DNA from 3 places in the Klebsiella sp. PK01 genome. Region 2 is predicted to be linked to each of the others. Evidence: predicted binding sites of a transcription regulator. Region 2 holds the regulator's gene; each other region holds the start of a gene.

Region 1 (5,077 bases), on a different contig from region 2:
CCGACATCCCTCGCGCCACGGCACAAGATGCAGCCAACGCGGCCAGCATCGAGGTGCCGCGCAGCGCCAGTTCGCTAATGACGAGAACCTTCGCCACCAGCACAAAGATCAGCGCCAGTCCGCCGTGCGTCCCCAACCGGCTATCGCGCATGATCTCCAGCATCCGTTCGCGGCGGCGGGCGGAAAAGATCCCATCGCAGGTATCCGCCAGGCCATCAAGATGAAAACCGCCGGTCAGCAGCGCCAGCGCCAGTACGGCAAACAGCGCGGCCAACGGCAGGCCGCACCAGGCATGAAGCGCCAGCATCACCAGCCCGGCAATCGCGCCAAGTAGTAACCCCACCAGTGGGAAAGTGACGATCCCGCGCTCATATTGATCGATTTCCAGCCCCTGTGACCAGCGGGCCGGAACCGGCAAGCGGCTCATAAAAGAAAGCGTGGCGAAGAACGATTTAATCATTTGATTTTGACTCCTATCCCTGAAACAACCAGCCACACCTCATCGGCGGCCGCGGCCAGCATCTGATTCACGCGCCCGGCAATATCGCGAAAATGCCGCGCCAGCCGGTTATCCGGCACTATTCCCAACCCCACTTCATTGGTGACCAACAGCACCGGCGCCGGGCAGGCGCGGCAGGCAGCAATCAGTTGAGTGATTTCTTGCATGACTATCCTTTCCAGCGCTGCATAATCCCATTCATCAGGATCCGTTTCCCCACCTTCAGCGAACAGAATATTGGTGACCAGTGTAGTGACGCACTCAAGCAAAATGGCTTCATCGGGTGCATAATCGGGGGTAATGAGTGGCGCCAGGTCACGGCTGCGCTCTGCAGTACGCCAGTGCGCCGGACGGCTATTACGGTGATGTTGAATGCGTGCGGCCATTTCATCGTCAATAACGGCTGAAGTGGCGATATAGAGCACCGACGCGCAGGATTGGAGTAAAGATTCGGCGTGACGGCTTTTGCCGCTACGCGCGCCGCCGGTAATTAGTATCATCGCGGCGGTACCTGAAGCTGGGACTGCATGTGATAAACCCTTCCGGTATCAATAAGTTCACGGCGGCAGTATAACAAACTGTCGGCTTAAAGGGCGATGCTTATACGGAGGTTTAAGGCGGGAAGATGGAGGAATCCGGCGGCCTGCAATGCCGCCGGAAGAAGTGGGTAGTTTATTCGCCGACTTTGGCTTCACCCATCACTTTGAGTTTTTTGGAGATATCGCGACGCTCTTTCGACAGCTCGGCGTTTTTGATGATGTAATCGTCAACGCGGTCTTCGTAGTCGGTTTTCATGCTGGCGATGATACCCTGAATGGCTTCAACGCTCATACCCGGCTTGATGTAATCGCTGAGGTTGTCCAGCAGCAGGACACGCTTCTGGTTATCACGGATCTTTTTCTCAACGTCCTGAATTTCACGCTGCAGTTTGTTCTTACGACGGAACAGACGAACAAACTCCAGAACGTCCTGGAAAGAAGGCTTAGTTGTTTCCATTTTTACACCCCTAATATTTGAGATTCGGATTCGCTAAAGCGACTGCCCTATAGGGCTAACATAACTGCTAGCAGTCGCTGATGACAATGTTTTTTCCTTTGCGTTTATCATAACCCTAAATGTTGCTGAATCGAAGCAACCTGTTCACTTCGCGCACGTATCTGCCTTTTATTTGCGCAGCGCGCGGCAAATAAGGTGCGACAGCAGCTCAAGCTGGCGCGCCAGCTCAATGGTCAGCCAAACATAGCCGTGAATCGGCGTTTCCGACAGATTATCGTCCTGATGCTCTTTGATAAGCTGTCGCAACTCGACCACGATCTCGTTGAGCTTCTCGGTGTTGGCGCGAACCGGCTGCGGGTTTCCCTCATACAGGGCATGGGCGATAGTCAGCAACGTTTGCTGGGTCATCCGTTGGGTTTCGCGCAAAGTCTGGGCGTTAAGCATCACAAAATGGCCCTGACGAGAGGCCCAATAAGCGTTGATTTGCAGTTCCAGCATGCATACCAGATTACGGCTGACGGTCTGGATGGCTTCGAAGATTGCTTTCTGAATATGCGTTTCTTTGCTGGCCGGGGTTATCAATCCGCGCATTTTCACCACGTCATTGAGCGCTTTCTGAAGATGTTTTTCCAGCCGCGGACGCTCAACCAGATTTGGCGAAAAACCGGCCTGATACAACCGATTAAACGTTGTAACGTAATTCGCCATCTGGATGCGCCAGTGCAAAAACGCCCGCTGCGGCCAGATACCGGTAAACAGCATCGCCAACAGTGAACCGAAGATGACATCGCCGCTTCGCCACAGCGCGGTGTTCATATCGCCCGGCGGCGCGCCCACCACCACCGCCAGCGTAATGCCGATCAGCAGCGCCTGGTAGGGCCGTTTGCCGAGCGCCAGCCAGCCGCAGAGGAACATCGCCACCGCGCACCACAGCACCATAATTGGCAGTGAGATAAGTTCGAGTTTGAGCGCCACTAGCCCCAGCACCGAACCGAGGATCGTGCCGCCAATACGTTCGAAGGCCCGCGGCACCACATTGCCCCAGAAAGAGATAGGCCCCATCACCACCACCAGGGTGATCAAAGGCCAGGTGCCCTCCGGCACGTTCAGCAGACGCACCAGCAAGAAGGTCAGAACAAAAGCCAGCGCGATGCGGATACCGTGCACAATTCGGTAATGACGATACAGTCGGATCTCAAATGGCTTAAGTGATTTATCAGCGCGCACGGCCTGCTCCGGCAAACAGAAAAAGCCAATTGTAGCCGCTTTTTTCGCAAGCGCACTGAGCTAGTGTAAGAAACCTTGTCAAAATCAGGGATAAAGGTTTATTAGCCGACGCGATTCACCGCCACATACATCTCAATATCCCAGTGACCGTCCTGGTTGCCGTCGTTAAGGTAGATTTCAAAACAGGGTTTATCAGCAATTTGAAGATCGCTGCTCTGCAGCAGGCTGTCAAAGAACTGCAGCCACGGCGTGGAGAAATCATGGTTAATGACCCGCGCGCTGGCGCAGGCGTAGTCGCCGCCGGCAATCGCGGTGAGGATGACTCCTTCGCTATTCGGCGGGATGACGTAATCATCCGCCACGGTAACAACGGTGTCACAACGCAGTTTTTCCGCGGGCACCTGCTGCGGATTATCGTAATAAACCGCCACCCACTCCAGAGCCGGCACCTGGTGGTGACTGACCCACGCCGCCAGTTGTTCAAACCCCTGCTTTACGGTCTGCTCCCACGGGCCAACCATATGAAACCCGGCAATCTTGCGGGCGTCGAGAGATTGAATGCTGTAGTTCATAGCGCCTCCAGTGTTGATAGAATACTGTATAAATATACATCAAATTTAGCAGGCGGATGAACAACAGTATGTGCGCGGATTCACAGAGTCGCCACAAGCGCGAAATGAATGAAGCCCGCCGCAGAGCGCGGCGGGCCCATGGGTGCGGAGATTAAATGCCGTGATGCAGATAATCGCTCAGACGGGAAAACATCCCGCCCTTGCCAACGCTTTCAAGCGTCACCAGTGGCCAATGACCGACCACTTTGTCGCCATCGTAAAGCGAGATTTCGCCCACGCGTTGGTTAGCGGCGATAGGCGCTTCCAGATCCTTAGTATCCAGTACATATTTTGCTTTGATACGTGGAACTTCAGATTTCGGAATCGCGAGCCAGAAGTCCTGATCGGTGCCGAGCTTGATCTGCTCTTTGTCGCCATACCAGATATGTTCGACGCCAACCTGCTTACCTTTTTGTAGCACCTGCACGGTGTCAAAATTCTGTTGGCCCCAGTGCAACAGCTTAGCCGCCTGCTCTTCTCGCCCTTTTGGACTATCGGCCCCCATCACCACGGCAATCAAACGACGCTGGCCATCGACCGCCGAGGCAATAAGATTGAAGCCCGCTCCTGAGGTATGGCCGGTTTTCAGGCCATCGACATTCATGGTTTTGTCCCACAGCAAACCGTTACGGTTCTGCTGGGTGATACCGTTCCACGTCAGGCTTTTTTCGCTATACATGTGATAGACATCCGGCTCGCCGTGAATAATCGCCCGCGACAACACCGCTAAATCATAGGCGGAGCTATGCTGGCCAGGCGCGTCGAGTCCGTGGACGGTTTCAAAATGGGTGTCTTTCAAATGCAATTTTTCAACGTAGCTATTCATCAACGCGACGAACTGCGGTTGACCGCCGGCGACATAGTCAGCGAGTGCGACGCAGGCGTCGTTACCGGAATCGACGATCAGTCCGCGGCTAAGATCGCGGACGCTAACGCGATCGCCCGCTTTAAGGAACATCAGCGAAGAACCGTTAAACACGGGATTGCCCTTGGCCCAGGCGTCTTTGCCGACGGTGACCATATCATCAAAGGTAATACGATGGCTGTCGATGGCGCGGTCGACGACGTAGCCGGTCATCAGTTTGGTCAGGCTGGCGGGGTTACGCTGTTGGTGTTCGTTACCGGCGGTCAGGATTTGACCGGTAGTGTAGTCCATCAGCACCCAGGAACCGGCCTGGATCGAAGGCGGCGTCACGGTGACGGGCAAATCAGCAGCGGCAAATGCGCAGGAAACGCTCGAAGCGAGCAAAGTTACAGCAAATAAAAAACGGCCTTTCAACGGCATATCCTCAAGATTTACAGATTCGCCGTCCTTTTTACGGAAGTTCGCCTGAGAGATCAGGGTTAAATTGCAAGAAAATATGACATGATCTTTTTATCTCATGTTATTCAAAGACGCCATGTACAGAAGCTAGTCTCTATTGTTGTTAAAAGATCAATAAAGCGCCAACAATCACCATTCAATCAATAAGGATAATTTATTGTCTTTTTATTGAATAAAAAGCTTTCATGAAAGAAATCGGAAAGAAGTACGGATGCATTACCTACTAAAATTTTGGATCACAACCATTACTCAGCGAACTCCTAAAATCATGTACAAGCCATACTGGCGTTAGACATTTGTTTCATATTATAGTAGGTATTGGAAGATCTTTTACATGTTATTACTCAATGATGGTGGAAAAATGCATCAAAATAAAAACTGGTCTCCTGAGCTTGATGGCTTGCGAGGCTATGCTTCCTT
Region 2 (5,077 bases):
GCCTTATCGAAGAACTCCGGCGCGTTGATACCGTGCAGTACCGACAGACGCTGCGCCATGGTGCGGCTTTCTTTCTCAAGCGTACTGCGGTTGATGGACGGGTTGGCGCTCAACAACCAGAAGGTGATCGCGTAGCGCTGTAACGTCTCGCGCGCGCCGGCGGCCAACAGCTGCAGGGAACGAGAGTGCGCCGGGTTGACGCTCATCTCATCGCCATTCAGCACCACCAGGCCCTGACGCTGCATCTCTGCCATCAGCGCATCGATAACGCCCGCCAGCTCCTCTTTTTCCCAGCGCAGGAACAGCTCGGCTTTCAGGAACGGATAGAACATCTCGACATGACGCAGCACTTCGCTACGGGTGATGCGGCGATGTTGGGTCACGATAGCGGCCAGCAGCGACGGCATCACCAGCATATGGGCGATGTTGTTGCGATAGTAGGTCATCAGCACCGCCTGCTCGCGCGGCAGGATGATGATATCGCCGATGGTGTCTTTCTCGACTTCGAACTTGTTCATCTGCAGTGCGTGGTCGATAAGCTCGCCGGCGGAAGCCGTCGGCGCGGTCGAATCGGTGGAGTACGGCACGTTACGCAGCAGGTCGAGGTAGCAATCCAACTGCTGGGTCAGCTGCTCACGGGTCAAAGAACGCTGACGCGACGCCAGAAGCGCCGTACAGCACAGGTTCATGGCGTTGGCCGCCCCGGCATTGTTGATGCGCACCATCAGATCGGCGGCGATATTATTCACCGTCGGCGTCAGCCAGGAAGGGCGGACAGCTTCGATAGGATCGATGGCTTCGCGCCATTCAGGCACGTGCTGATTGAGGTAGGTCATCAGCGGCAGCGGTTCGCCGAAGTTAACGTAGCCCTGGCCGAGATTACGCAGCTTGCTGAGGCCGCGCACCATCTGCGGCAGGCTCTCTTTTTCTTTTGTCGCGCCGCGCAGCTCTTTGGCGTAGGTACCGACTTCCATCACGTGCTCGTAGCCGATATAAATCGGCACCAGGGTGATGGGGCGGCTACCGCCGCGCAGCATTGCCTGGATAGTCATCGACAGGGTGCCGGTTTTCGGATCCAGCAGGCGGCCGGTACGGGAACGCCCGCCTTCGACGAAGTATTCCACCGAATAGCCACGGCTGAACAGCTCGCCAAGATATTCGCGGAATACCGTGGAGTAGAGCTTGTTGCCCTTAAAGGTACGGCGAATAAAGAAAGCGCCCAGACGGCGGAAAATCGGCCCGGCCGGCCAGAAGTTGAGGTTTATGCCGGCGGCGATATGCGGCGGCACCAGCCCCTGATGATAAAGCACATAAGAGAGCAGCAGGTAGTCCATGTGGCTACGGTGACAGGGCACATAGACAATCTCATGGCCGTCATGCGCCAGCTGGCGTACGCGCTCGGCGTTATGCACGTTAATCCCCTGATACAGACGGTTCCAGGTGAAGCCGAGAATACGGTCAGTCAGGCGGATCATTTCATAAGAGAAGTTAGCGGCAATCTCTTCCATCAGCGCGATGGCGTTCTGCTGGGCCTTCTCGTGAGAAATCTTCTTGCTGCGCGCTTCATCTTCTACCGCGCGGGCGATAGCTTTCGATGCCAGCAGCTTATTGAACAGATCCTGGCGGGCAGGGAGACGCGGGCCGACGGCGGCCAGACGTTGACGGGCGAAGTGCATACGCGCCACGCGGGCCAGCTTCTGGGCGATGATTTTATCGGTACCGTGCTCATCCGCCATGCGGCGCAGAGAGACAGAAGGCGAGAAACGCACGAAGCTATCGCGGCCAAGCCAGGAGACGGCGAAGAATTTCTGAATACCGTTAAGCATGCGTAGCGGCGGATTCTCTTCGCCTTTTTCGCGACCCGGGGCGCGGCCGAACATCACCGAGACCGGCACCATTTGCACGTCAAGATCGGGATGATTACGGTGCAGATCTAGGTAGTCGTGGAACAGCTTAATGGACTCCTCTTTCGGCGTGTAGTAGGTAAACACGCGCGGGCCGCCGTGGATGAAAACGTAGCGCGGCAGCAGGGTGCCGTCGATTTCCAGCGGTTCAAAAGGGTCGGGTAAGTCATGCGCCAGGCACTGGGCGCGCAGGGTCAGCAGGTCCGCCTTGGAGTTATAAGGCAAGACGTACATTATCGGACGCGAGGTATCGAGCCCTAATTCCTGAGCAGGTTCTGCCGGAATAGACTTGCTTTTTACCAGCACCCGTAATGGTAAATTCAGTAATTTATAGTAAATTCGTTGCCAGCCGGACATAAACGATGTGAAGCCTCTGGTTAATCATGCAAATGCGCGGCAAGAATAACAGAAAGCGTACAAAATTTCCGTTGTCACACGGCAAACACGTACACTCAGCGACGTCATTTACATTAAAAGGTTCTTTTTGATGGCCAATAATACCACTGGGTTAACCAGAATCATTAAAGCAGCAGGTTATTCCTGGAAAGGTTTCCGCGCGGCGTGGGTGAACGAAGCCGCTTTCCGCCAGGAAGGCGTCGCCGCCATTGTAGCCGTGGCGATAGCCTGCTGGCTGGATGTCGATATCATTACGCGAGTCCTGCTCATTGGCTCGGTCCTGTTAGTGATGATAGTCGAAATTCTTAACAGCGCGATTGAAGCGGTGGTTGACCGTATCGGGCCTGAGCATCATGAACTTTCCGGGCGCGCCAAGGATATGGGCTCGGCGGCGGTACTGCTGGCGATAATCATCGCGTTGATCACCTGGACTATGCTGTTGTGGTCGCATTACCGCTAAGTCTTGTCGGCAACGCTCGCAAAACGCAAAGAATCTCCTGATTTTTATATGATATGTGGTTCCAAAATCACCATTAGCTGTATATACTCACAGCATAACTGTATATACACCCAGGGGGCGGAATGAAAGCGTTAACGACCAGGCAGCAAGAGGTGTTTGATCTCATCCGGGATCACATCAGCCAAACGGGCATGCCGCCGACGCGTGCGGAAATTGCTCAGCGCTTGGGGTTCCGTTCCCCAAACGCGGCGGAAGAACACCTCAAAGCGCTGGCGCGTAAAGGCGCGATTGAAATCGTCTCCGGCGCTTCACGCGGCATTCGTCTGCTGACGGAAGAAGAACACGGACTGCCGCTGATCGGCCGCGTCGCCGCAGGCGAACCGCTGCTGGCGCAGCAGCATATTGAAGGTCACTACCAGGTTGACCCGGCGATGTTTAAACCAAATGCCGACTTCCTGCTGCGCGTTAGCGGGATGTCGATGAAAGACATCGGTATCCTAGACGGCGATCTGCTGGCGGTACATAAAACTCAGGACGTGCGTAACGGCCAGGTCGTCGTCGCGCGTATCGATGAAGAAGTCACCGTAAAACGTCTGAAAAAGCAGGGCAACGTCGTTGAACTGCTGCCGGAAAATAGCGAGTTTTCCCCGATCGTCGTCGATCTGCGCCAGCAGAGCTTCACCATTGAAGGTTTGGCCGTCGGCGTGATCCGTAACGGTGAGTGGCTGTAACTCCCGTCCTAACGCAGCGTCATCATGATGCATGACGCTGCGATGTTCCTCCTCTGTCTGGTCCCTCTGCATGCTGCTCAACGCCGCCGATAAAGCACTGTGGCGCCTCGCGCTACCGATGATTTTCTCGAACATTACCGTTCCGCTGTTGGGGCTGGTCGATACCGCCGTTGTCGGCCATCTTGATAGCCCCGTATACCTTGGCGGCGTCGCCGTCGGCGCGACGGCCACCAGTTTCCTCTTTATGCTGCTGTTGTTCCTGCGAATGAGCACCACTGGCTTAACCGCTCAGGCCTACGGCGCCAAAGATCCGCAGCGGCTGGCGCGCGCTCTGGTGCAACCGCTGATCCTGGCGCTGGCCGCCGGGCTGCTCATTGTTCTGTTCCGCATGCCGCTCATTGACCTCGCGCTACATATTGTCGGCGGCAGCGAGGCGGTACTGGAGCAGGCCAGACGGTTCCTCGAAATCCGCTGGCTTAGCGCCCCGGCGTCGTTGGCCAACCTGGTGCTGTTGGGGTGGCTGCTTGGCGTGCAGTACGCCCGCGCCCCGGTGATCCTGCTGGTGGTCGGCAACTTGCTGAATATCGTGCTCGATCTGTGGCTGGTGATGGGGCTGCATATGAACGTGCAGGGGGCGGCACTGGCGACGGCGTTGTCGGAATACGCTACCTTTATCATCGGCCTGCTGATGGCGAAACGGGTGCTGGCGCTGCGCGGCGTGACGCTTGCCATGTTGAAGGAAGCCTGGCGCGGCAATATGCGGCGCCTGCTGGCGCTTAATCGCGACATCATGCTGCGTTCGCTGCTACTGCAGCTCTGTTTTGGCGCCATCACCGTCTTCGGCGCCCGTCTTGGCAGCGACGTGGTGGCGGTCAATGCGGTACTGATGACCATGCTGACCTTTACCGCTTACGCGCTGGACGGTTTTGCCTATGCCGTCGAAGCCCATTCCGGGCAGGCTTACGGCGCGCGTGACGGTAGCCAACTGCTGGAAGTCTGGCGCGCGGCCTGTCGGCAGTCGGGAATGGTCGCGCTGGCGTTCGCGTTAATCTACAGCGTGGCCGGTGAGCATATCATCGCGCTATTGACCTCTATCCCATCATTGCAGCAGCTGGCCGACCGCTATCTGTTCTGGCAGTTGATCCTGCCGGTGATTGGCGTCTGGTGTTATCTGCTGGATGGCATGTTTATCGGCGCGACGCGCGGCGCGGAGATGCGTAATAGCATGGCGGTGGCCGCTGCGGGATTTGCGGTGACGCTGCTCTCTGTGCCCGTGCTCGGCAACCACGGCCTGTGGCTGGCGCTGGCCGTGTTCCTGGCTTTGCGTGGGCTTTCGCTGGCGCTCATCTGGCGCCGCCACTGGCAGCGTGGCACCTGGTTTAATTCACCCTCCTGAATGCAAATAGCCCGGCCGAGCGCAGCGCGAGCCGGGAAAATTCTCCCAGCGTGTTCAATTGGCCTGATGGTTAAAAATTCCGAATAACGAATCGGTGTCAGCATTGTCATCTATAGTTATTACCATGTCCGGAACAAAACGGGCTGTTAACCCACCGAATCATGAGGACGTAATGATGAATAAAGACGAA
Region 3 (5,077 bases), on a different contig from region 2:
CAGCGCACCAGCCCTTATGCCGAGCGCGCACAGGCGCAGCGCAAACGCTTTAACCTGCCAGCATGGCCGACGACGACGATCGGTTCATTCCCGCAGACAACCGAAATTCGTACCCTACGTCTGGACTTCAAAAAGGGCAATCTTGACGCCAGCCATTATCGGACGGGTATTGCCGAACATATTAAGCAGGCGATCGTCGAACAAGAACGTCTGGGTTTAGACGTGCTGGTGCACGGAGAAGCCGAGCGAAACGACATGGTGGAGTATTTCGGTGAGCATCTGGACGGTTTCATCTTCACGCAAAACGGTTGGGTGCAAAGCTATGGCTCTCGCTGCGTGAAGCCGCCGGTGGTTATCGGCGATGTCAGCCGTCCGCAAGCGATCACCGTCGAATGGGCGAAGTACGCGCAGTCTCTTACCGACAAGCCGGTCAAAGGCATGTTGACCGGTCCGGTAACCATTCTGTGCTGGTCCTTCCCGCGCGAGGATGTCAGCCGTGAAACAATCGCGAAGCAGATTGCGCTGGCGCTGCGCGATGAAGTGGAGGATCTGGAGGCGGCCGGTATCGGTATTATCCAGATTGATGAACCGGCACTGCGCGAAGGTCTGCCGCTGAAACGCAGCGATTGGGATGCTTATTTACAGTGGGGCGTCGAAGCTTTCCGCATCAATGCCGCGGTTGCTAAGGATGACACCCAGATTCATACCCACATGTGTTATTGCGAGTTCAATGACATCATGGACTCTATCGCCGCGCTGGATGCCGATGTGATCACCATTGAAACCTCGCGTTCCGACATGGAACTGCTGGAATCGTTTGAAGAGTTTGAATATCCAAACGAAATCGGCCCGGGCGTTTATGATATCCACTCGCCAAACGTGCCGAGCGTGGAGTGGATTGAAGGGTTGCTGGAGAAAGCCGCGCAGCGTATCCCGGCGGAGCGCTTGTGGGTTAATCCGGACTGCGGCCTGAAAACCCGCGGCTGGCCGGAAACCCGCGCCGCGCTGGCGAACATGGTGCAAGCGGCGCAAAATCTGCGCGAATCAGCCTGATAGATACGCGGAAAACAACAGAGGAGGCCACGGCCTCCTCTTTTCATGTATCAGGCGAGTTACCCTTTTTTACCGCCATATTGAGCAAACCAGGCCAGCATCCGCTGCCAGCCATCTTTGGCTGACTCTTCGTGATAGCTGGCGCGATAGTCGGCATTAAAGGCGTGATCGGCCTCGGGATAGACCACGATCTCGGCGTTCGCATTTGCCGCCCGCAGCGCCTGGCGCATGGTCTCGACGGTATCCTGCGGAATACTGGCGTCTTTAGCGCCGTACAGGCCAAGTACCGGCGCGTTGAGATCGACCGCGATATCCACCGGGTGTTTTGGCGAATTCAGCGATTTTTCTCCCACCAGTTTGCCATACCAGGCGACGCCTGCCTTCAACTGCGGGTTATGCGCGGCATACAGCCAGGTAATGCGCCCACCCCAGCAAAAACCGGTGATCAGCAGACGATGGGCATCGCCGCCGTGGCGCGCCGCCCAGCTGGCGACGTGGTCGAGATCCGCCAGCACCTGTGCGTCCGGCACCTTAGTGACCAGTTCTTTGAACAGGGTAGGGATATCGTTGTACTCATTCGGATCGCCCTGGCGGAAGTAGAGTTCTGGCGCAATCGCCAGATAGCCTTCCTGCGCCAGGCGGCGGCACAGATCGCGAATATGTTCATGTACGCCGAAAATCTCCTGCACCACGATAACGATCGGCAGCGGGCCGTCGGCGTTTTTCGGGCGGGCGTGATAGGCTGGCATATTCTCGCCCTGCGATGGGATCGAGGTTTCTCCGGCGACAATCTGCTCATCCGACGTATGGACGGCGGTCGAGGCGTGCGGCGAGGCTGCAGGTGCGAATCCAGGTTGCTTGGTGGTGGTCATGGTATTCTCCGTACCCTTATTTATTAGCGCAACACTAACTATAGACCCTTTAGTTCGGGCGGTAATAAAGCACAGTGCCTGAAAGCGGCTATCTTTTGTTCTATGACCGTGAATATAACTTGTTAATGTGATGTAGTTCACTATTTGTTGAAAAACAAATGCAATCATTGTTATGCATGGTGACCATCATCACAAAAATAAGCGAGTGGCTTCTGTAAAGTACCCTTTTGCTTCTGCTGATACTTCGACCCACAGAGGAGTTTTTTATGTCCAAGTCTGATGTTTTTCATCTCGGCCTCACTAAGAACGATTTACAAGGGGCTACGCTGGCTATCGTCCCTGGCGATCCGGAGCGTGTGGAAAAGATCGCCGCGCTGATGGATAAGCCGGTTAAGCTGGCATCACATCGTGAATTTACCTCCTGGCGCGCTGAGCTGGATGGCAAACCGGTGATTGTTTGCTCCACCGGTATCGGCGGCCCGTCGACCTCTATCGCCGTGGAAGAGCTGGCGCAGCTGGGGGTTCGTACTTTCCTGCGTATCGGCACCACCGGGGCGATTCAGCCGCACATCAACGTTGGTGATGTGCTGGTGACGACCGGTTCTGTCCGTCTGGATGGCGCCAGCCTGCACTTTGCGCCGATGGAGTTTCCGGCCGTTGCTGACTTCGCTTGTACCACCGCGCTGGTGGAAGCGGCGAAATCAATTGGTGCGACCACCCATATCGGTGTAACAGCCTCCTCTGATACCTTCTATCCAGGCCAGGAGCGTTACGACACCTTCTCCGGCCGTGTCGTGAGCCGCTTCAAAGGCTCAATGGAAGAGTGGCAGGCAATGGGCGTCATGAACTATGAAATGGAATCCGCTACGCTGCTGACCATGTGCGCCAGCCAGGGCCTGCGCGCCGGGATGGTGGCAGGGGTTATCGTCAACCGTACCCAGCAAGAGATCCCTAACGCCGAAACCATGAAGCAAACCGAAAGCCACGCGGTGAAAATCGTTGTGGAAGCGGCGCGCCGCCTGCTGTAGTTCTTCACTTTTTCTCGCAAGGCCGGACCCTCCGGCCTTTCTTTTTTGCGTAGCGCCTCGCAGGAAAATCCTTTTCAACTGGACGTTTGTACAGCACAATTCTATTTTGTGTCGTAAGTGGTTGCCGGGGAGGCGTTGTGGATATCTCTATTGTGATAAGCGCCGTGGTGGCGCTGGCGGCAGGGTTAATCGTTGGCTGGCTGGCGACAAAAGCCCGCGCCGATCAAATCCGTGCCGATCTCATTGAAGAGCGCCGCGAGCTGGATATCGAACTTAGCGCCGCACGTCAGCAGCTGGTGCAGGAATCGCACTGGCGCGATGAGTGCGAACTTCTCAACAACGAGCTGCGCAGCCTGCGTGATATCAACACCTCGCTGGAGGCCGACCTGCGGGAAGTGACCACTCGTCTGGAATCTACACAGCTACACGCCGAAGATAAAATCCGCCAGATGGTCAACAGCGAGCAGCGCCTGAGCGAGCAGTTTGAAAACCTGGCGAATCGCATATTCGAACACAGCAACCGCCGGGTTGATGAACAAAACCGGCAGAGCCTGCATGGCCTGCTGACGCCGCTCCGGGAACAGCTCGACGGCTTTCGTCGCCAGGTTCAGGACAGCTTCGGCCAGGAGGCGCGTGAGCGCCACACGCTGGCGCACGAAATCCGCAACCTGCAACAGCTGAACGCACAGATGGCGCAAGAGGCGTTAAACCTGACGAAAGCGCTGAAGGGCGATAACAAAACCCAGGGCAACTGGGGAGAAGTGGTGCTAACCCGCGTGCTGGAGGCCTCCGGCCTGCGCGAAGGCTATGAGTATCAAACACAGGTCAGCATCGAAACCGATAACCGCTCGCGGATGCAGCCGGATGTTATCGTGCGCCTGCCGCAGGGCAAAGACGTGGTTATCGACGCCAAAATGACGCTGGTCGCCTATGAGCGTTATTTCAACGCTGACGACGACTACACCCGCGAAGCGGCGCTACAGGAGCATATTGCCTCGGTACGTAACCATATTCGCCTGCTGGGCCGCAAAGATTATCAACAACTGCCGGGGTTACGTTCGCTCGACTATGTATTGATGTTTATCCCCGTCGAGCCGGCGTTCCTGCTGGCTATCGACCGTCAGCCTGAGCTTATCAGCGAGGCGCTGAAGAACAATATTATGCTGGTTAGCCCAACAACCCTGCTGGTGGCGCTGCGCACCATCGCGAATTTGTGGCGCTATGAGCATCAAAGCCGCAACGCGCAGAAAATCGCCGAGCGCGCCGGGCGCCTGTACGACAAGATGCGGCTGTTTGTCGACGATATGTCGGCCATCGGTCAAAGCCTTGATAAAGCTCAGGATAACTATCGTCAGGCGATGAAAAAGCTCGCCTCCGGGCGCGGCAACCTGCTGGTACAGGCCGAATCATTCCGTGGCCTGGGGGTCGAGGTTAAACGCGAGATTAATCCTGATTTAGTCGAACAAGCCACGGCGCAGGATGACGAATACCGCCTTGAGGAAGATGAAAATTTACCGCAGGAAGATGTGTTTAGTGCCGATTCCGCGTCTGTAGCGAGAGCAAACGAGCACGTCAGGCCAAGCTGAAACGTATGGGAAATGGCCTGAATCTGTTACACTCGCTGAACATTTTCTTGATAAGTAAGCGGGCATAGAGATGGTTGAGGATTCACAAGAAACGACGCATTTTGGCTTTCAAACGGTAGCCAAAGAGCAGAAGGCGGACATGGTGGCGCATGTATTCCATTCTGTCGCTGCAAAATATGATGTGATGAACGACTTAATGTCGTTCGGGATTCATCGCTTGTGGAAGCGCTTCACCATCGACTGCAGCGGCGTGCGTCGTGGGCAAACCGTGCTGGACTTAGCGGGCGGTACCGGCGACCTGACGGCGAAGTTTTCCCGTCTGGTGGGTGAAACCGGTCGCGTGATGCTCGCCGATATCAACGATTCGATGCTCAAAATGGGCCGCGAAAAACTGCGTAACATCGGTATTGTCGGTAACGTCGAATACGTTCAGGCCAACGCCGAAGCGCTGCCGTTTGCGGATAACACCTTTGACTGCATCACCATCTCCTTTGGCCTGCGTAACGTTACCGATAAAGACAAAGCGCTGCGTTCAATG

Evidence for each region. The regulator LexA, encoded in region 2, represses DNA repair genes until DNA is damaged. The targets are predictions, from matches to a motif close to TNCTGTATGTACATACAGNA.
Region 1: sbmC (DNA gyrase inhibitor SbmC) is a predicted target of LexA. The motif match lies at 3,317-3,336, and genes of this name have one in related genera.
Region 3: rmuC (DNA recombination protein RmuC) is a predicted target of LexA. The motif match lies at 3,030-3,049, and genes of this name have one in related genera.

The regions. Positions count from the first base shown of each region.
Region 1 covers NZ_JBYEZM010000002.1:363,269-368,345, forward strand. The annotation lists gene cobS (adenosylcobinamide-GDP ribazoletransferase) at 1-460, opposite strand, end outside; gene cobU (bifunctional adenosylcobinamide kinase/adenosylcobinamide-phosphate guanylyltransferase) at 457-999, opposite strand; gene AC22LX_RS07045 (DUF496 family protein) at 1,172-1,495, opposite strand; gene AC22LX_RS07050 (FUSC family protein) at 1,664-2,722, opposite strand; gene sbmC (DNA gyrase inhibitor SbmC) at 2,824-3,294, opposite strand; gene dacD (serine-type D-Ala-D-Ala carboxypeptidase DacD) at 3,446-4,612, opposite strand; gene AC22LX_RS07065 (acyltransferase family protein) at 5,019-5,077, shown strand, end outside.
Region 2 covers NZ_JBYEZM010000006.1:35,742-40,818, forward strand. The annotation lists gene plsB (glycerol-3-phosphate 1-O-acyltransferase PlsB) at 1-2,261, opposite strand, end outside; gene AC22LX_RS18985 (diacylglycerol kinase) at 2,392-2,760, shown strand; gene lexA (transcriptional repressor LexA) at 2,883-3,491, shown strand; gene dinF (MATE family efflux transporter DinF) at 3,562-4,887, shown strand; gene AC22LX_RS19000 (CsbD family protein) at 5,063-5,077, shown strand, end outside.
Region 3 covers NZ_JBYEZM010000012.1:15,906-20,982, reverse strand. The annotation lists gene metE (5-methyltetrahydropteroyltriglutamate--homocysteine S-methyltransferase) at 1-1,053, shown strand, start outside; gene AC22LX_RS23820 (dienelactone hydrolase family protein) at 1,113-1,925, opposite strand; gene udp (uridine phosphorylase) at 2,192-2,953, shown strand; gene rmuC (DNA recombination protein RmuC) at 3,091-4,539, shown strand; gene ubiE (bifunctional demethylmenaquinone methyltransferase/2-methoxy-6-polyprenyl-1,4-benzoquinol methylase UbiE) at 4,610-5,077, shown strand, end outside.